3 regions of the Lysinibacillus louembei genome follow, and region 1 is predicted to be linked to each of the others. Evidence: riboswitches for the same ligand, from Rfam matches in the RefSeq annotation. Region 1 holds a riboswitch; each other region holds the start of a gene.

Region 1 (4,347 bases):
GCGGAGATTTAACAGGAGACTTTACTTTACAGGATACACTCGGTGAGGAAGTTGTACCTGAAGGACATTATTTTGTACTTGGAGATAATCGCCGTTACAGCTCTGATAGCCGCGATATACGAGTTGGCTTCGTAGCACAGGAGAAAATACTGGGCACAGTACCGGTTGTTGTTTGGCCATTACCAAATGCACGGGTAATTAAAGACTGAAAATAACAATTTGCACAAATGCAAAAAGGGAGCTGTTTAGAAAGTGATCACTTTCTAAACAGCTCTTCTTCAATATATTGAAGCATTTTTGCATAACGCAAGGTGAGCTGTTCTTCTGCGAACAGTTGTAGCTTGTCAAAAGCTTGCTGCTGTTCTCGAACAATTTGACGTTCCTGTGTAAAAGCGATAGCAGGCTCATGCTGGAAAATATATCGTAAATGAAATAGCTGAAGCATTGCAACTTCAGGGCTTTCTAGATTGTATGCGAATTTCATATTCCAAACGGTTGTATAAGATATATATTGATTAATATAAGCTGTAGCATGCTGGTATTTTGCTTCATCAATCATTGGCTGAATCTTTTTATGAACATCAGCCAATGCTAAATTAATATCGGCAATGGCGTAATAAAAGCGACGAATCGATTTTAATTGCTGGCGCTCGATTGATTTTGCTGTATGTCTATTCATTTGCATAGGCGAACACCTCATAATACTTTCATGTATTGTAGGTATATTTTATCATGATTCAGTAGAAAATGCCCACCTCTATAGGTGGTGCGATGAATGCTTAGACTACTTTGATTCAGTAAGTGTTCAAACGCCTACTGAATCATAATAAAGCCTCCGGCGGATGTCAGGGATTTTGAAAGGAGCCCATTGTGCAAGCACAATGCAAAATCCCGACGCAATTACGCCAAGGCGTAATTGATCATGATTCAGTAGGAAATTCCTAGCTCTACAACATGCCTTAAGCAATCTATGATTCAGCGACTGTCACAAAAAGCTTGGACGCAACTATGCGAAAGCATACTTGCTGATGTGCAAAATAACCTTGCTACTATTTCCATGTAAAGCCTTGCTGTGCAAGATAGTCTTTAATGAATGGACGCTTCTGTTCAATTAAATAATCGGCCATTTGCTTTGTCCATGTAGCCATTTTTTGGTTGGCTGAGCGGCTTGCATAATAGCTTTCCATCGTTGCATCATATTCATCTAATAAAGCGTCGTATTTCATCACATCATAGCTATTTTCATGTAAAATAGCTGCAACAGGCAAGCGCGGTTTCGTTTCGTTGCGCTTTGTTGGTGTGCCAATTGTCATGGCGAATAGCGGAAAGACACCCTCAGGTAAGCTGAACAATTCGCTAATCTCAGCTGGATTATTACGTGCGCCTCCAATATAGCAAATACCGTAGCCATGTGCCTCGGCAGCAATGACGAAGTTTTGGGCGAATAAAGATACGTCCGCTACACCAACAAGTAAATTTTCCGCTGAATCCGTGACGATGTTTGTACCATGCTTTTGCCCCGCTACTTGTAAACGTTTGAAATCAACACAAAATAAAAATGAAGCACCTGCTGTTTGAAATTGAAATTCATTTTTTGATAATTCACCAAGCTTTTTCTTTTTATCCTCATCCGTTATCCAAATGACGCTATAGGCCTGCACAAAATGTGAGCTAGCTGCCATTTGCGCTGTTTCGATTAAATCAATAACTATTTCGCGTGAAATTTGTTCCCCTGTATATTTACGCACAGATGAATGACTGCGTAAAAGCTCTCTCGTATCCATTTCCATCCTCCTAAATAGATGTATTCTCCTCACTATTTTATACTACTCAAGCTAAATAACCAATCATGTTGGCTGGGGGTGATGATTCTAGCAATTTAAAAAATTTTAAAAATAATAGTTGACTTCTTGGTTTACAATGATTTATACTCAATTTCAACGATGGAACATGAATCAAATACTCTTATCAAGAGTGGCGGAGGGACTAGGCCCTAAGATGCCCAGCAACCGGTAGGCGACAAGCTTACAAAGGTGCTAATTCCTACAGATTCGAATTGGAATCTGAAAGATAAGGGGAGGAAAACTTGCTCATTTGCAACCCTCTTCTTAGGAAGAGGGTTTTTTGTTTTTCTACCCTCCTCAAAATTCACTGCCATCGAATAAATTTTAGGAGGAATATCATGTCAGCATTACGGCCAGAAACATTGCTACTACACGGTGGGCAAAAGCCTGATCCAGTAACAGGAGCAATTGCAGTACCTATTTATCGTACAACTGCATATGCATTTAATGACACTGCTCATGCGCAGCGACTATTTGCATTAGAAGAAGCCGGGAATATTTATTCTCGCATTATGAACCCAACTGTAGGAGCATTTGAAGAACGTGTCGCCTTGTTAGAAAAGGGCACAGCAGCAGTAGCACTTTCTTCAGGAATGGCAGCTATCTCATTTTCCATTTTAAATATTGCTGGTGCAGGAGACCATATCGTATCGGCAGGCTCTTTATATGGTGGTACTTATAATTTATTTGCGACAACATTGCCACGCTATGGTATTACAACAACATTTGTCGACGAAAGTGACCCGGAAAACTTCCGAGCAGCAATTCAAGAAAATACAAAAGCAATCTTTGCAGAAACAATTGGTAATCCAAGCTTAAATGTACTAGATATTGAAGCGATTGCTAAAATCGCACATGAGCATGAAATTCCATTAATTATTGATAATACATTCCCTTCTCCATACGGCTCTAACCCAATTGAATTTGGAGCGGATGTTGTCATTCATTCGGCAACAAAATGGATTGGTGGGCATGGTACAACAATCGGTGGCATTGTTGTTGATGCAGGGAAATTTGATTGGACACAAGGTAAGTTCCCAGGCTTTACAGAGCCAGATTTAACATATCACGGCATATGCTATGGAATTGATACAGCAGCGGCTGCATTTGCCACAAAGCTACGTGTACAATTATTGCGTGATTTCGGTCCGACATTGAGTGCGGATGCGGCATTTAATTTCTTACAAGGGTTAGAAACGCTTCATTTGCGTGTAGTAAGACATAATGAAAATGCTAAAAAAGTAGCTGAGTATTTACGTGATCACCCATTCGTGGAATACGTAAATTACAATGGCTTTGAAGATGCTGACTCGCATTCATTGGCGACAAAGTATTTGAAAAACGGCTTTGGTTCTATTGTAACTTTTGGTATTAAAGGTGGCAGAGATGCTGGGCGAGAAGTAATTGATAATGTTCAATTATTCTCACATGTAGCGAATGTAGGAGATGCGCGCTCCCTTATCATTCACCCTGCATCTACAACGCATCAGCAACTATCTGCGGAGGAATTGAAAATCGCTGGTGTATCAGAGGAGCTCATTCGCTTATCGATAGGCTTGGAGGCAGTAGAGGATATCATTGCAGATTTAGAACAAGCATTTCAACAGCTTTCACTAAATAAGTAAAGACAAAGGCTCTGTAGGCTGCATCATTTCGCAGTCACAGCTGCCTATAAAAATAATACCTAGTATTTTTATAAGAATTATTGACTTCTTCTATTTTATGAATTACAATTAAACCAACCAACTTGCAGGGAATTGAAATGATAAATAAAAGGAGTGTTGGACATGGGACGTACATATAGTGCACAAAATATCGCATCTTATATCGTATATGAATTAAATGAAACGTATACATTTGTTAATGCACAGGCGATTCAATTATTATTGGCAAATGTTGAAAAGATGTGGATGAAAGTATTTGGACACAGTGCGTTCTTAGAAACAACATGCGATTTATCAAATGGCTATATTATTAAGGAAGTTTACGATGCGTATACAGACTGTGGCAGTCACCATATTGATATACCAGCAAAAGAATGGTTTTTGCGCTATGGTGAATTCCAGCTTATCCAACGCACATATGCAGTGCCTGCGTTTACAGCTTTAGAGGAAAAAATTATGCAATCAATTTTACAAAATTACCGAAGTAGACAATTGACACAAGTCAGCTGAAATATTTCTTACTATATAATAGAAGAAATTCCCCCATTTCTTTTATTCATAAATGTCAAGGGCTGTCGGGAATCAACTTCCTAGCAGCCCTTTTAAATTTCGCAACGCACATAAAGTGACCTCTCTGAGAAAACAAATGTCCATTTAAGGTAGAATTTCCTTGTAATATCCTAAGGATTGCGCTAGAATCACTATATAATAACTAGAACGATGCATCAAAATAAAGTCTTTAGTGCAAATTTTGAAGTGATTATCCTAAGGAAATTTAGATAAAATGGCACTAAGATAAAACAAATTGTAATTTTTGTACATCATACAAAGTATGATTG
Region 2 (4,347 bases), 1.6 Mb from region 1:
CACTGTTCCTGTGCCGAACGTATCAACAGCAATCGATACAGGCTGTGCTACACCAATTGCATAAGCAAGCTGCACTTCCGCACGCTCTGCTAAGCCTGCTGCAACAATATTTTTCGCTACATAACGCGCTGCATAAGCTGCTGAACGGTCAACCTTCGTTGCATCCTTCCCTGAGAATGCACCACCACCATGACGTGCATAGCCGCCATATGTGTCTACGATAATTTTACGACCCGTTAAGCCAGCATCCCCTTTTGGTCCACCGATAACGAAGCGACCTGTTGGGTTAATGAAGTATTTTGTTGCATCATCTAATAATTCTGCTGGCACTACTGGTGCAATGACAACACGCTTCAAGTCTGCTTGAATTTGTTCTAATGTTACTTCCTCATCATGCTGTGTCGAAATAACGATTGTATCCACACGCACTGGTACATTATTTTCATCGTATTCTACCGTTACTTGTGTTTTACCATCTGGACGTAAATACTGTAATTCACCCGATTTACGAACCTCAGTTAAACGACGTGCTAGCTTATGTGCAAGGCTAATTGGTAACGGCATAAGCTCAGGTGTTTCGTTACATGCATAACCAAACATTAAACCTTGGTCACCTGCGCCAATCGCCTCGATTGCTTCATCAGTCATTGAGCCTTCACGCGCTTCAAGCGCTTGGTCTACACCTTGTGCGATGTCAGGCGATTGCTCGCCAATCGCTACAAGCACAGCTAAGTTTTCTGCATCAAAGCCATATTTACCACGTGTATAGCCAATTTCTGCAACAGTATCACGTACAATGCCTTTAATATCTACATAAGTTGAAGTTGAAATCTCTCCTGCAACTAATACTAAACCTGTCGTTACAGTTGTTTCACATGCTACACGCGCATTTGGATCTGCTGCTAAAATTGCATCTAAAATTGCATCTGAAATTTGGTCACAAATTTTATCTGGATGCCCTTCTGTTACACTTTCTGATGTAAATAATCTACGGTTTGTCATGTTATTTCCTCCTATAATTCCTGCGAATATGATACGGTACTCGTTACCCATGTCAAGCTTATTTCAAGCCGCTATCGCTTCTTAACACGAGGATTTTGAAAGGTGTAATGGTTCAAATTTGCAATAAAAAAACCTTCCACTCATTTAGTATGAGAGAAAGGATTGTATGTTCGTTCCCTTTCACTCTTATCGTTCAAGGAGAAATCTCCTTGCATCAGGTTGGCACCAACGCATGATGTGAAAAGTCATGCAGGTTGCCGGGCTTCATAGGGCCTGACCCTCCACCAGCTCGGGATAAGAGTATCCGTTCAATTTCATATAATACATAATTCTTTTTCTACTGTCAAATGCTATATACGTTTATTTTTCGTTGGACTACATCCTATGACATCCGTTTTATACAGTTACACGAATTCGCCATAAAATTTCATAAATTTATAACGAATTAGTATAGACTATTTCGTTTAATGTGTTATACTTTTTGTATTCGAAAGAAAGAAATACCCTTTATTAATGGGAATATTATAAACAAAAGGATGGTTTTAAACGATGAATTCAGTAGAAATTGCGAACGAACTGAAAGATTTATTAAATGGTACAAATGTTCATGTTCAACTTTCTGTTCCACAGTTAGTAGAAAAAGCAACATCTCGTGGAGAAGCAATTTTAACTGTTGATGGTGCATTGCGTGCTGAGACAGGCAAATATACTGGTCGTTCTCCTAAAGATAAATATACGGTTGAGGAAGAAAGCACAAAAGATAAAATTGATTGGGGCAAAGTGAACCGTCCAATTTCTTCTGAAGTGTTTGAAAAACTATATGTAAAAGTAGTTAATTATTTAAAAGAGCGCGATGAGCTTTTTGTCTTTAATGGCTTTGCTGGAGCAGATAAAGATTCGCAAATCGGCATTAAAGTAATTAATGAATATGCATGGCACAATTTATTCTGCCACCAATTATTTATCCGTCCAACTGCTGAAGAGCTAACTGCACATACAACAGACTTCACAATTGTTTCTGCTCCTAATTTCAAAGCAGATCCAGCTGTGGATGGCACAGACTCTGAAACTTTCATTATCGTGTCATTAGAAAAGAAAGTTATTTTAATCGGTGGTACAGAATACGCTGGTGAAATGAAAAAATCTATTTTCGGTATTATGAACTACTTATTACCTGAGCAAGGTATTTTATCAATGCACTGTTCAGCAAATGTTGGTGAGGCAGGCGATGTTGCACTATTCTTCGGTCTATCTGGCACAGGTAAAACAACTTTATCAGCAGATAGCGATCGCAAGTTAATCGGTGATGATGAGCATGGCTGGTCAGACAACGGCGTATTTAATATTGAAGGTGGCTGCTACGCAAAAACAATTAACCTTTCAGCAGAAAAAGAACCTGAAATTTATAACGCAATCCGCTTTGGCGCTGTTTTAGAAAACGTTGTAGTTGATGAAAACACACGTATTTGCAACTATGATGATGGTTCATTAACAGAAAATACACGTGTTGCTTACCCGATTGATTATATCGAAAACATTGCAAAACCTTCTGTAGCAGGACACCCACAAACAATTGTGTTCTTAACTGCAGATGCATTTGGGGTATTGCCTCCAATCTCTAAATTAACAAAAGAGCAAGCGATGTATCATTTTTTAAGCGGTTTCACATCAAAGCTAGCAGGTACAGAGCGTGGTGTAACAGAGCCAGAACCAGTATTCTCAACATGCTTCGGTTCTCCATTCTTACCGCTTCCTGCAACAGTTTATGCAGAAATGCTAGGCAAGAAAATTGATGAGCATGGCTCTCAAGTATTTTTAGTTAACACAGGCTGGACTGGTGGCGAATATGGTGTAGGTAGCCGTATGAAGCTTTCTTACACACGTGCAATGGTTCGCGCTGCAATTGACGGCAAGCTAAACGATGTTGAAACAACGCAAGACGATGTATTCGGCCTACACATCCCAACAGCAATCGAAGGTGTGCCATCCGAAGTATTAAACCCTCGTGATGCTTGGGCTGATAAGGATGCATATAATGAAAAGGCGAAACATTTAGCAAGCCTTTTCAATGATAACTTTAAAAAATTCGCTAACGTTTCGGAAGAAATTTCGAAAAAAGGTGGCCCATTAGCTTAATAATTTTAAAAAATAAGCTGTCAGGAAAGTAGCAAACTACTTTCCTGACAGCTTATTCTTGTTTTTGTTTCGGTGCCAGGCACACACACAATTTGCACACAATTCAATATTAATTCCACATTCGCTGTTTAAATTCACCTTTTTTTGCCCATCCTCAATTTATTCAACGAAAGTCGTTTGGAGGAGATAAAAATGAAGGGTTCGAATACACCACACCGTGCTGATTCTGAATTATCACCAAATGCACAGCCACAGCCGCTATTCACTTCATTATCCAAAACGATTGATGCGCTTAAACAAGCTACTGGTCATAGCAATGATGTGATGGTACGGCAATTATTGGTTGGCAAATCTGCCAAACAGTCCATCGCCCTTATTTATATTGATGGTTTAGTAAATAAAGAAGAGCTGACGAATACGTTGCTAGAGCGCCTTACAGGGCAATTTACCGATGAAATTGAGCTCAATATGGAGAATACGACTGACTATTTGAAACAGTATTGTTTAACAATTGGTGACATACAGGAAATTAAAGATTTCGCTGCACTTTATCGCTCTCTTTTCAATGGCAGTACGATTATTTTACTAGATGGAGTAGCAGTTGCACTTGCCGCAAGTATGAAGGATGCAAAAGATCGACCCGTCATGGAGCCTGCCGCTGAGTCTGTCATACGTGGGCCACGCGAGGCATTTACGGAAACATTGCGTACAAATACAGCATTAATTCGTCGAAAGATTAAAAACCCTAACCTCTGGATTCAAACGAAAGTGATTGGCTCTGTCACTCAAACAGATGTAGCCATCGTATATATTAATGGCATTGTCAATGACAAAGTAGTGAAAGAGGTGCTAGCACGCCTAGATAAAATTGAAATTGATGGTATTTTAGAAGGTGGCTATATTGAATCATTAATTCAAGATGCTCAATTTACGTTGTTTCCAACAATGTATAATACCGAACGGCCAGATGTTATTGCTGCCGAGCTGCTTGAAGGAAAAGTAGCAATTTTAGTTGATGGTACACCTTTTGTTCTTATTGTACCTGCTTTAATTACCTCCTTCCTACAATCATCTGAAGATTATTATTCCAATGTGTTTGTTAGTTCGTTTATACGCATATTAAGGATTGCAGCTATCGGAATTTCATTAATTGCGCCGTCCTTTTATGTTGCTATTACAACATTTCATCATGAAATGTTGCCAACACCT
Region 3 (4,347 bases), 1.5 Mb from region 1:
GTAGAAGTAAACGAAGAGTTAGGTGATAGCCCAGAATTCGTGAACGAGTCTCCATATGAGCAAGCATGGATGGTTGTTGTTGAGCTATCGAACCCATCTGAAGTAGATGAGTTAATGACTTCTGAGCAATACGACGAAATGACTGCAGAGTAAAACAAATATAAAGGGGGTGTCGGTAAAACAGATGTTGATCTGCTTTCCTGGCACCCCATTTGCGTATGAAAGGAGAATTTTGATGATTTGTATGGTTGTAGAAGGGCGTTCGGATAAATTAAAGCTGGAGCAAGTAATTGCCGAGGATGCGATTATATTATGTACAAACGGAACGATGAGTGAAGACAATTTGCTTGAACTTTTAGCACCATATGAGTATCTTAAATTTTATACGCTTTTTGATGCGGATGTATCAGGGCAAAAAATGCGTAAGCTAATGAAGCGAGTTTATTCAGAGGCTATTCAGCTCGAAATACCTGCACAATATAAAGAGGTTGCAACAACCCCAACAACTGTGTTAGCTACACTTTTGAAAAAAGCAAATATACGTACAAAGTAGGACAATGATAATGGAAGAATGGACAATCGAGCAGTGGCAACAGCAGCTAACTAATAATGATGTTGTCACGCTATATTTATATACGCCAATATGTGGAACATGTGCCATCGCATCGAAAATGATGGATGTCGTGGAACAGCTATTACCTACTATGCCAATAGGAAAAATGAATTTAAACTATTCTGAAAAATTAGCCTTGGAGTTGCAAGTAGAAAGTGTTCCATGCCTAGTAATAGCAAGGGATGACGGCACAATGGAAAAAATTTATGCCTTTCAATCCGTACTAAATTTATATGAAATATTAAAAAGTAGTTGACGCACTTTTTATATCGTGATAAAGTACATTCATACTAAATTTACAAATTAAATAAATCCTCTTATAAAGAGCGGCGGAGGGAAGTGCCCTATGAAGCCCGGCAACCATCACGAATGTGAAAAGGTGCCAAGTCACACAAAGTATACACTTTGAAAGATGAGAGAATGGTTCAACATAAATTCATTATGTAAAACCTTTCTGCTTGCTCAAAGTGGAAAGGTTTTTTTGATTTTTAAAAGGAGAATAACGATGATTCAATTATCTAATATAACGAAAGTTTACAAAACGAAAAATGGCGATTTGACCGCTGTTCGTGATGTTAATTTAACAATCAATCAAGGCGAAATATTTGGCATTATCGGCTACAGCGGTGCGGGTAAAAGTACAATGATTCGCTTGCTCAACGGTTTGGAAAAGCCAACAACTGGAGAAGTCATTGTCAATGGTGAGGATATTGCGCATACTTCTGGTGCAAGCTTACGCCAAGCACGTCAGAAAATAAGCATGATTTTTCAACATTTTAATTTGCTTTGGTCACGTACGGTTGAGGAAAATATCGCATTTCCATTAGAAATTGCGGGTGTCAGCAAAAGCGAGCGAGCAAGCCGCGTGCAGGAGCTAGTGGAGCTAGTCGGTTTAAACGGAAGGGAGAAAGCATATCCTTCACAGCTATCAGGAGGGCAAAAGCAGCGAGTTGGCATTGCCCGCGCATTAGCAAATAACCCAGAAGTATTGCTCTGTGATGAGGCAACTTCAGCGCTAGACCCTGAAACGACGGATGCTATTTTAGAGCTACTCTTGAATATTAATAAAAAGCTAGGGCTGACAATTGTTTTAATTACACATGAAATGCATGTTATTCGTAAAATTTGTCATCGCGTTGCAGTGATGGAAGCTGGACAAGTTGTGGAGCAAGGCAAGGTGCTAGATATATTCCAAAATCCACAGGCAACGATTACGAAAAACTTTGTGTCGCAAGTTTCTGATTCAAGTGAGACGAAGGAATCAATCGAGCAAATTGTGACAAACTATCCGACTGGCAAAATTGTACGTGTTACCTTTGTTGGTCAATCAACAAAAGAGCCTATTATGTCGCAGTTAATTAAGCAATTTGATGTAGATATTAATATTTTGCATGGCGCTATTTCACATACGGCAAATGGTCCTTACGGTACGCTCATCGTGCATATTGATGGAGGTAAAGAAAATATTGAAAGTGCATTGCAGCTATTAGCAACAAACAATATTCAAGCGGAGGTGATTGAACGTGGTTGAGCAATTATTTCCGAACGTCAATTGGGACAAAATGTGGCAAGCAGCCTATGAAACGATTTATATGACAACAATTTCTACTGTAATTACATTTATTTTAGGACTAGCAATCGGGATTGTACTATTTTTAACAAGCCCACATCAGTTGTGGGCAAATAAAATTGTCAATTTTATTACAGGGTCACTCGTTAATATTTTTCGTTCCATTCCATTTGTCGTTTTAATTATTTTATTAATTCCTTTTACGTTATTCATCGTTGGAACAATTCGCGGAACGAATGCCGCTCTACCAGCTTTAATTGTTGGGGCAGCACCGTTTTATGCGCGCATGGTACTTATTGCATTGCGTGAAATTGATAAAGGTGTTATCGAGGCAGCACGTTCAATGGGGGCGAAAACATCGACGATTATTTGGAAGGTCTTGATTCCTGAATCATTGCCTGCCTTGATTTCAGGTATTACAGTAACAGCCGTTGCACTTGTTGGCTATACAGCAATGTCAGGGATTATCGGCGCAGGTGGTTTAGGTCAGCTTGCCTATATCGATGGCTTCCAACGTAGCCGTAGCGATGTAACACAAGTAGCAACAATTTTTATTTTAGTCATCGTCTTTATTATTCAATGGATTGGCGATATTTTGACAGTCAAAGTAGATAAACGTTAGGTCTTTACAAGGTAACTTGTTGACATATAGAAAGTGAAAAAAGAGAGGAAGAAAAAACATGAAAAAATGGTTATCAATCTTATTATTCTCAGCACTTGCGCTAGTATTAGCAGCTTGTGGTGCTAAAGAAGATAAAGAGCAAGAAACAACAGGTAGCAACACAGAAGGTGACAATGGTACAACAGAAACAGCAGAGCCAACAAAATTAGTAGTAGGTGCATCATACGGTTTACATGATATTATTTTAGAAAAAGCGAAGCCAATTTTAGCTGAGCAAGGCGTTGAAATTGAAGTTCGTCCATACCAAGATTATATATTGCCAAACCAAGATTTAGATTCTGGTGAATTAGATGCGAACTATTTCCAAACGATTCCATATTTCGAAAATGAAATGAAGGAAAAAGGCTATGACTTTGCGAATGCAGGTGGTATTCATATTGAGCCAATCGGTGTTTACTCACAAAAATATAAATCACTTGATGAATTACCAGACGGCGCAACAATTATTATTTCAAACTCTGTAACAGAGCAAGGTCGTATTTTAACATTGTTTGAAAGCTTAGGTTTAATTACTTTAAAAGAAGGCGTTGTAAAATCTGAGGCGCGTTTAGAGGATATTGTAGAAAATCCAAAAAATCTTGTATTTGATGCAGACTCTGCACCAGAAATGTTAGTTACTTATTTTGAAAATGGTGAAGGCGACGTTGTTGTCATTAATTCAAACTTTGCTATCGATGCAGGCATTAGCCCAATTAACGATTCAATCGCAATCGAGAGCTCAGATTCTCCATATGTAAACATTATCGCTACACGTACAGGCGATGAAAACAGCGATTCAATTAAAAAATTAGTAGATGTATTAACATCAAAAGAAATCCAAGACTTTATTTTAGAGGAATGGGACGGCGCTGTTGTACCAGTTGAAAAATAATAGATAACTTTCTAAATCGCTTACAACTATTATGAAAGTTCTCCCTTAAAACAGAGGCTACCTGAAAAGATGATTCTTTTCAGGTAGCCTCTACTTTTACATTACATAATGTGTGCTCCTGTGGTGGTCACGATCCACATTCTTTACTGAAACTGCGTCAGCCTTGAGAAAAAATCGCCAACAAACGATAAAAAGATTTGCTCTGATGGTGCTAAATCGCGAGTTGTCGGATAAATGACACCAACTGTGCGGCGGATAACAGGCATTGCAATAGGTACTTTGACGGTTAAGCGCGGTGTGGAGTCATAGAGCGAGCTCTCAGGTAATAGTGTAATACCAATACCAGCTGCAACAAGCCCCTTCAATGCATCCATATCCTCACCCTCAGATGTAATGTTTGGCAAAAAGCCTACTGAACGACATGCATCGACGACCACCTTTTGCAAAACATAGCCCTCAGGAAAGAGTACAAAGTTTTCATGACGTAAATCAATTAAATTAATCGATTCATTTTTAGCTAATGGATGTGATGTTGGCAGCAGTGCATACATATTTTCGCTAAAAAGCACACGGACATCAATTAACTCATCCTTTGGTGGAATCGGCCCTAA

Evidence for each region. Region 1 has a riboswitch for S-adenosylmethionine ahead of R6U77_RS03155 (O-acetylhomoserine aminocarboxypropyltransferase/cysteine synthase family protein). Riboswitches for the same ligand answer to the same signal wherever they lie in the genome.
Region 2: another riboswitch for S-adenosylmethionine. It lies ahead of metK (methionine adenosyltransferase); the one in region 1 lies ahead of R6U77_RS03155 (O-acetylhomoserine aminocarboxypropyltransferase/cysteine synthase family protein).
Region 3: another riboswitch for S-adenosylmethionine. It lies ahead of R6U77_RS10680 (methionine ABC transporter ATP-binding protein); the one in region 1 lies ahead of R6U77_RS03155 (O-acetylhomoserine aminocarboxypropyltransferase/cysteine synthase family protein).

What each region holds. Positions count from the first base shown of each region.
Region 1 covers NZ_CP137624.1:661,200-665,546, reverse strand. Annotated here, with positions in the region: gene lepB (signal peptidase I) at 1-209, shown strand, start outside; gene R6U77_RS03165 (hypothetical protein) at 257-685, opposite strand; gene nfsA (oxygen-insensitive NADPH nitroreductase) at 1,050-1,784, opposite strand; SAM riboswitch class I at 1,963-2,077, shown strand; gene R6U77_RS03155 (O-acetylhomoserine aminocarboxypropyltransferase/cysteine synthase family protein) at 2,183-3,469, shown strand; gene R6U77_RS03150 (hypothetical protein) at 3,632-4,018, shown strand.
Region 2 covers NZ_CP137624.1:2,300,636-2,304,982, reverse strand. Annotated here, with positions in the region: gene metK (methionine adenosyltransferase) at 1-1,002, opposite strand, end outside; SAM riboswitch class I at 1,186-1,303, opposite strand; gene pckA (phosphoenolpyruvate carboxykinase (ATP)) at 1,552-3,138, shown strand; gene R6U77_RS11540 (spore germination protein) at 3,331-4,347, shown strand, end outside.
Region 3 covers NZ_CP137624.1:2,165,176-2,169,522, forward strand. Annotated here, with positions in the region: gene gcvH (glycine cleavage system protein GcvH) at 1-153, shown strand, start outside; gene R6U77_RS10670 (toprim domain-containing protein) at 236-553, shown strand; gene R6U77_RS10675 (thioredoxin family protein) at 564-869, shown strand; SAM riboswitch class I at 928-1,032, shown strand; gene R6U77_RS10680 (methionine ABC transporter ATP-binding protein) at 1,119-2,144, shown strand; gene R6U77_RS10685 (methionine ABC transporter permease) at 2,137-2,805, shown strand; gene R6U77_RS10690 (MetQ/NlpA family ABC transporter substrate-binding protein) at 2,864-3,736, shown strand; gene R6U77_RS10695 (glutamate biosynthesis transcriptional regulator GltC) at 3,880-4,347, opposite strand, start outside.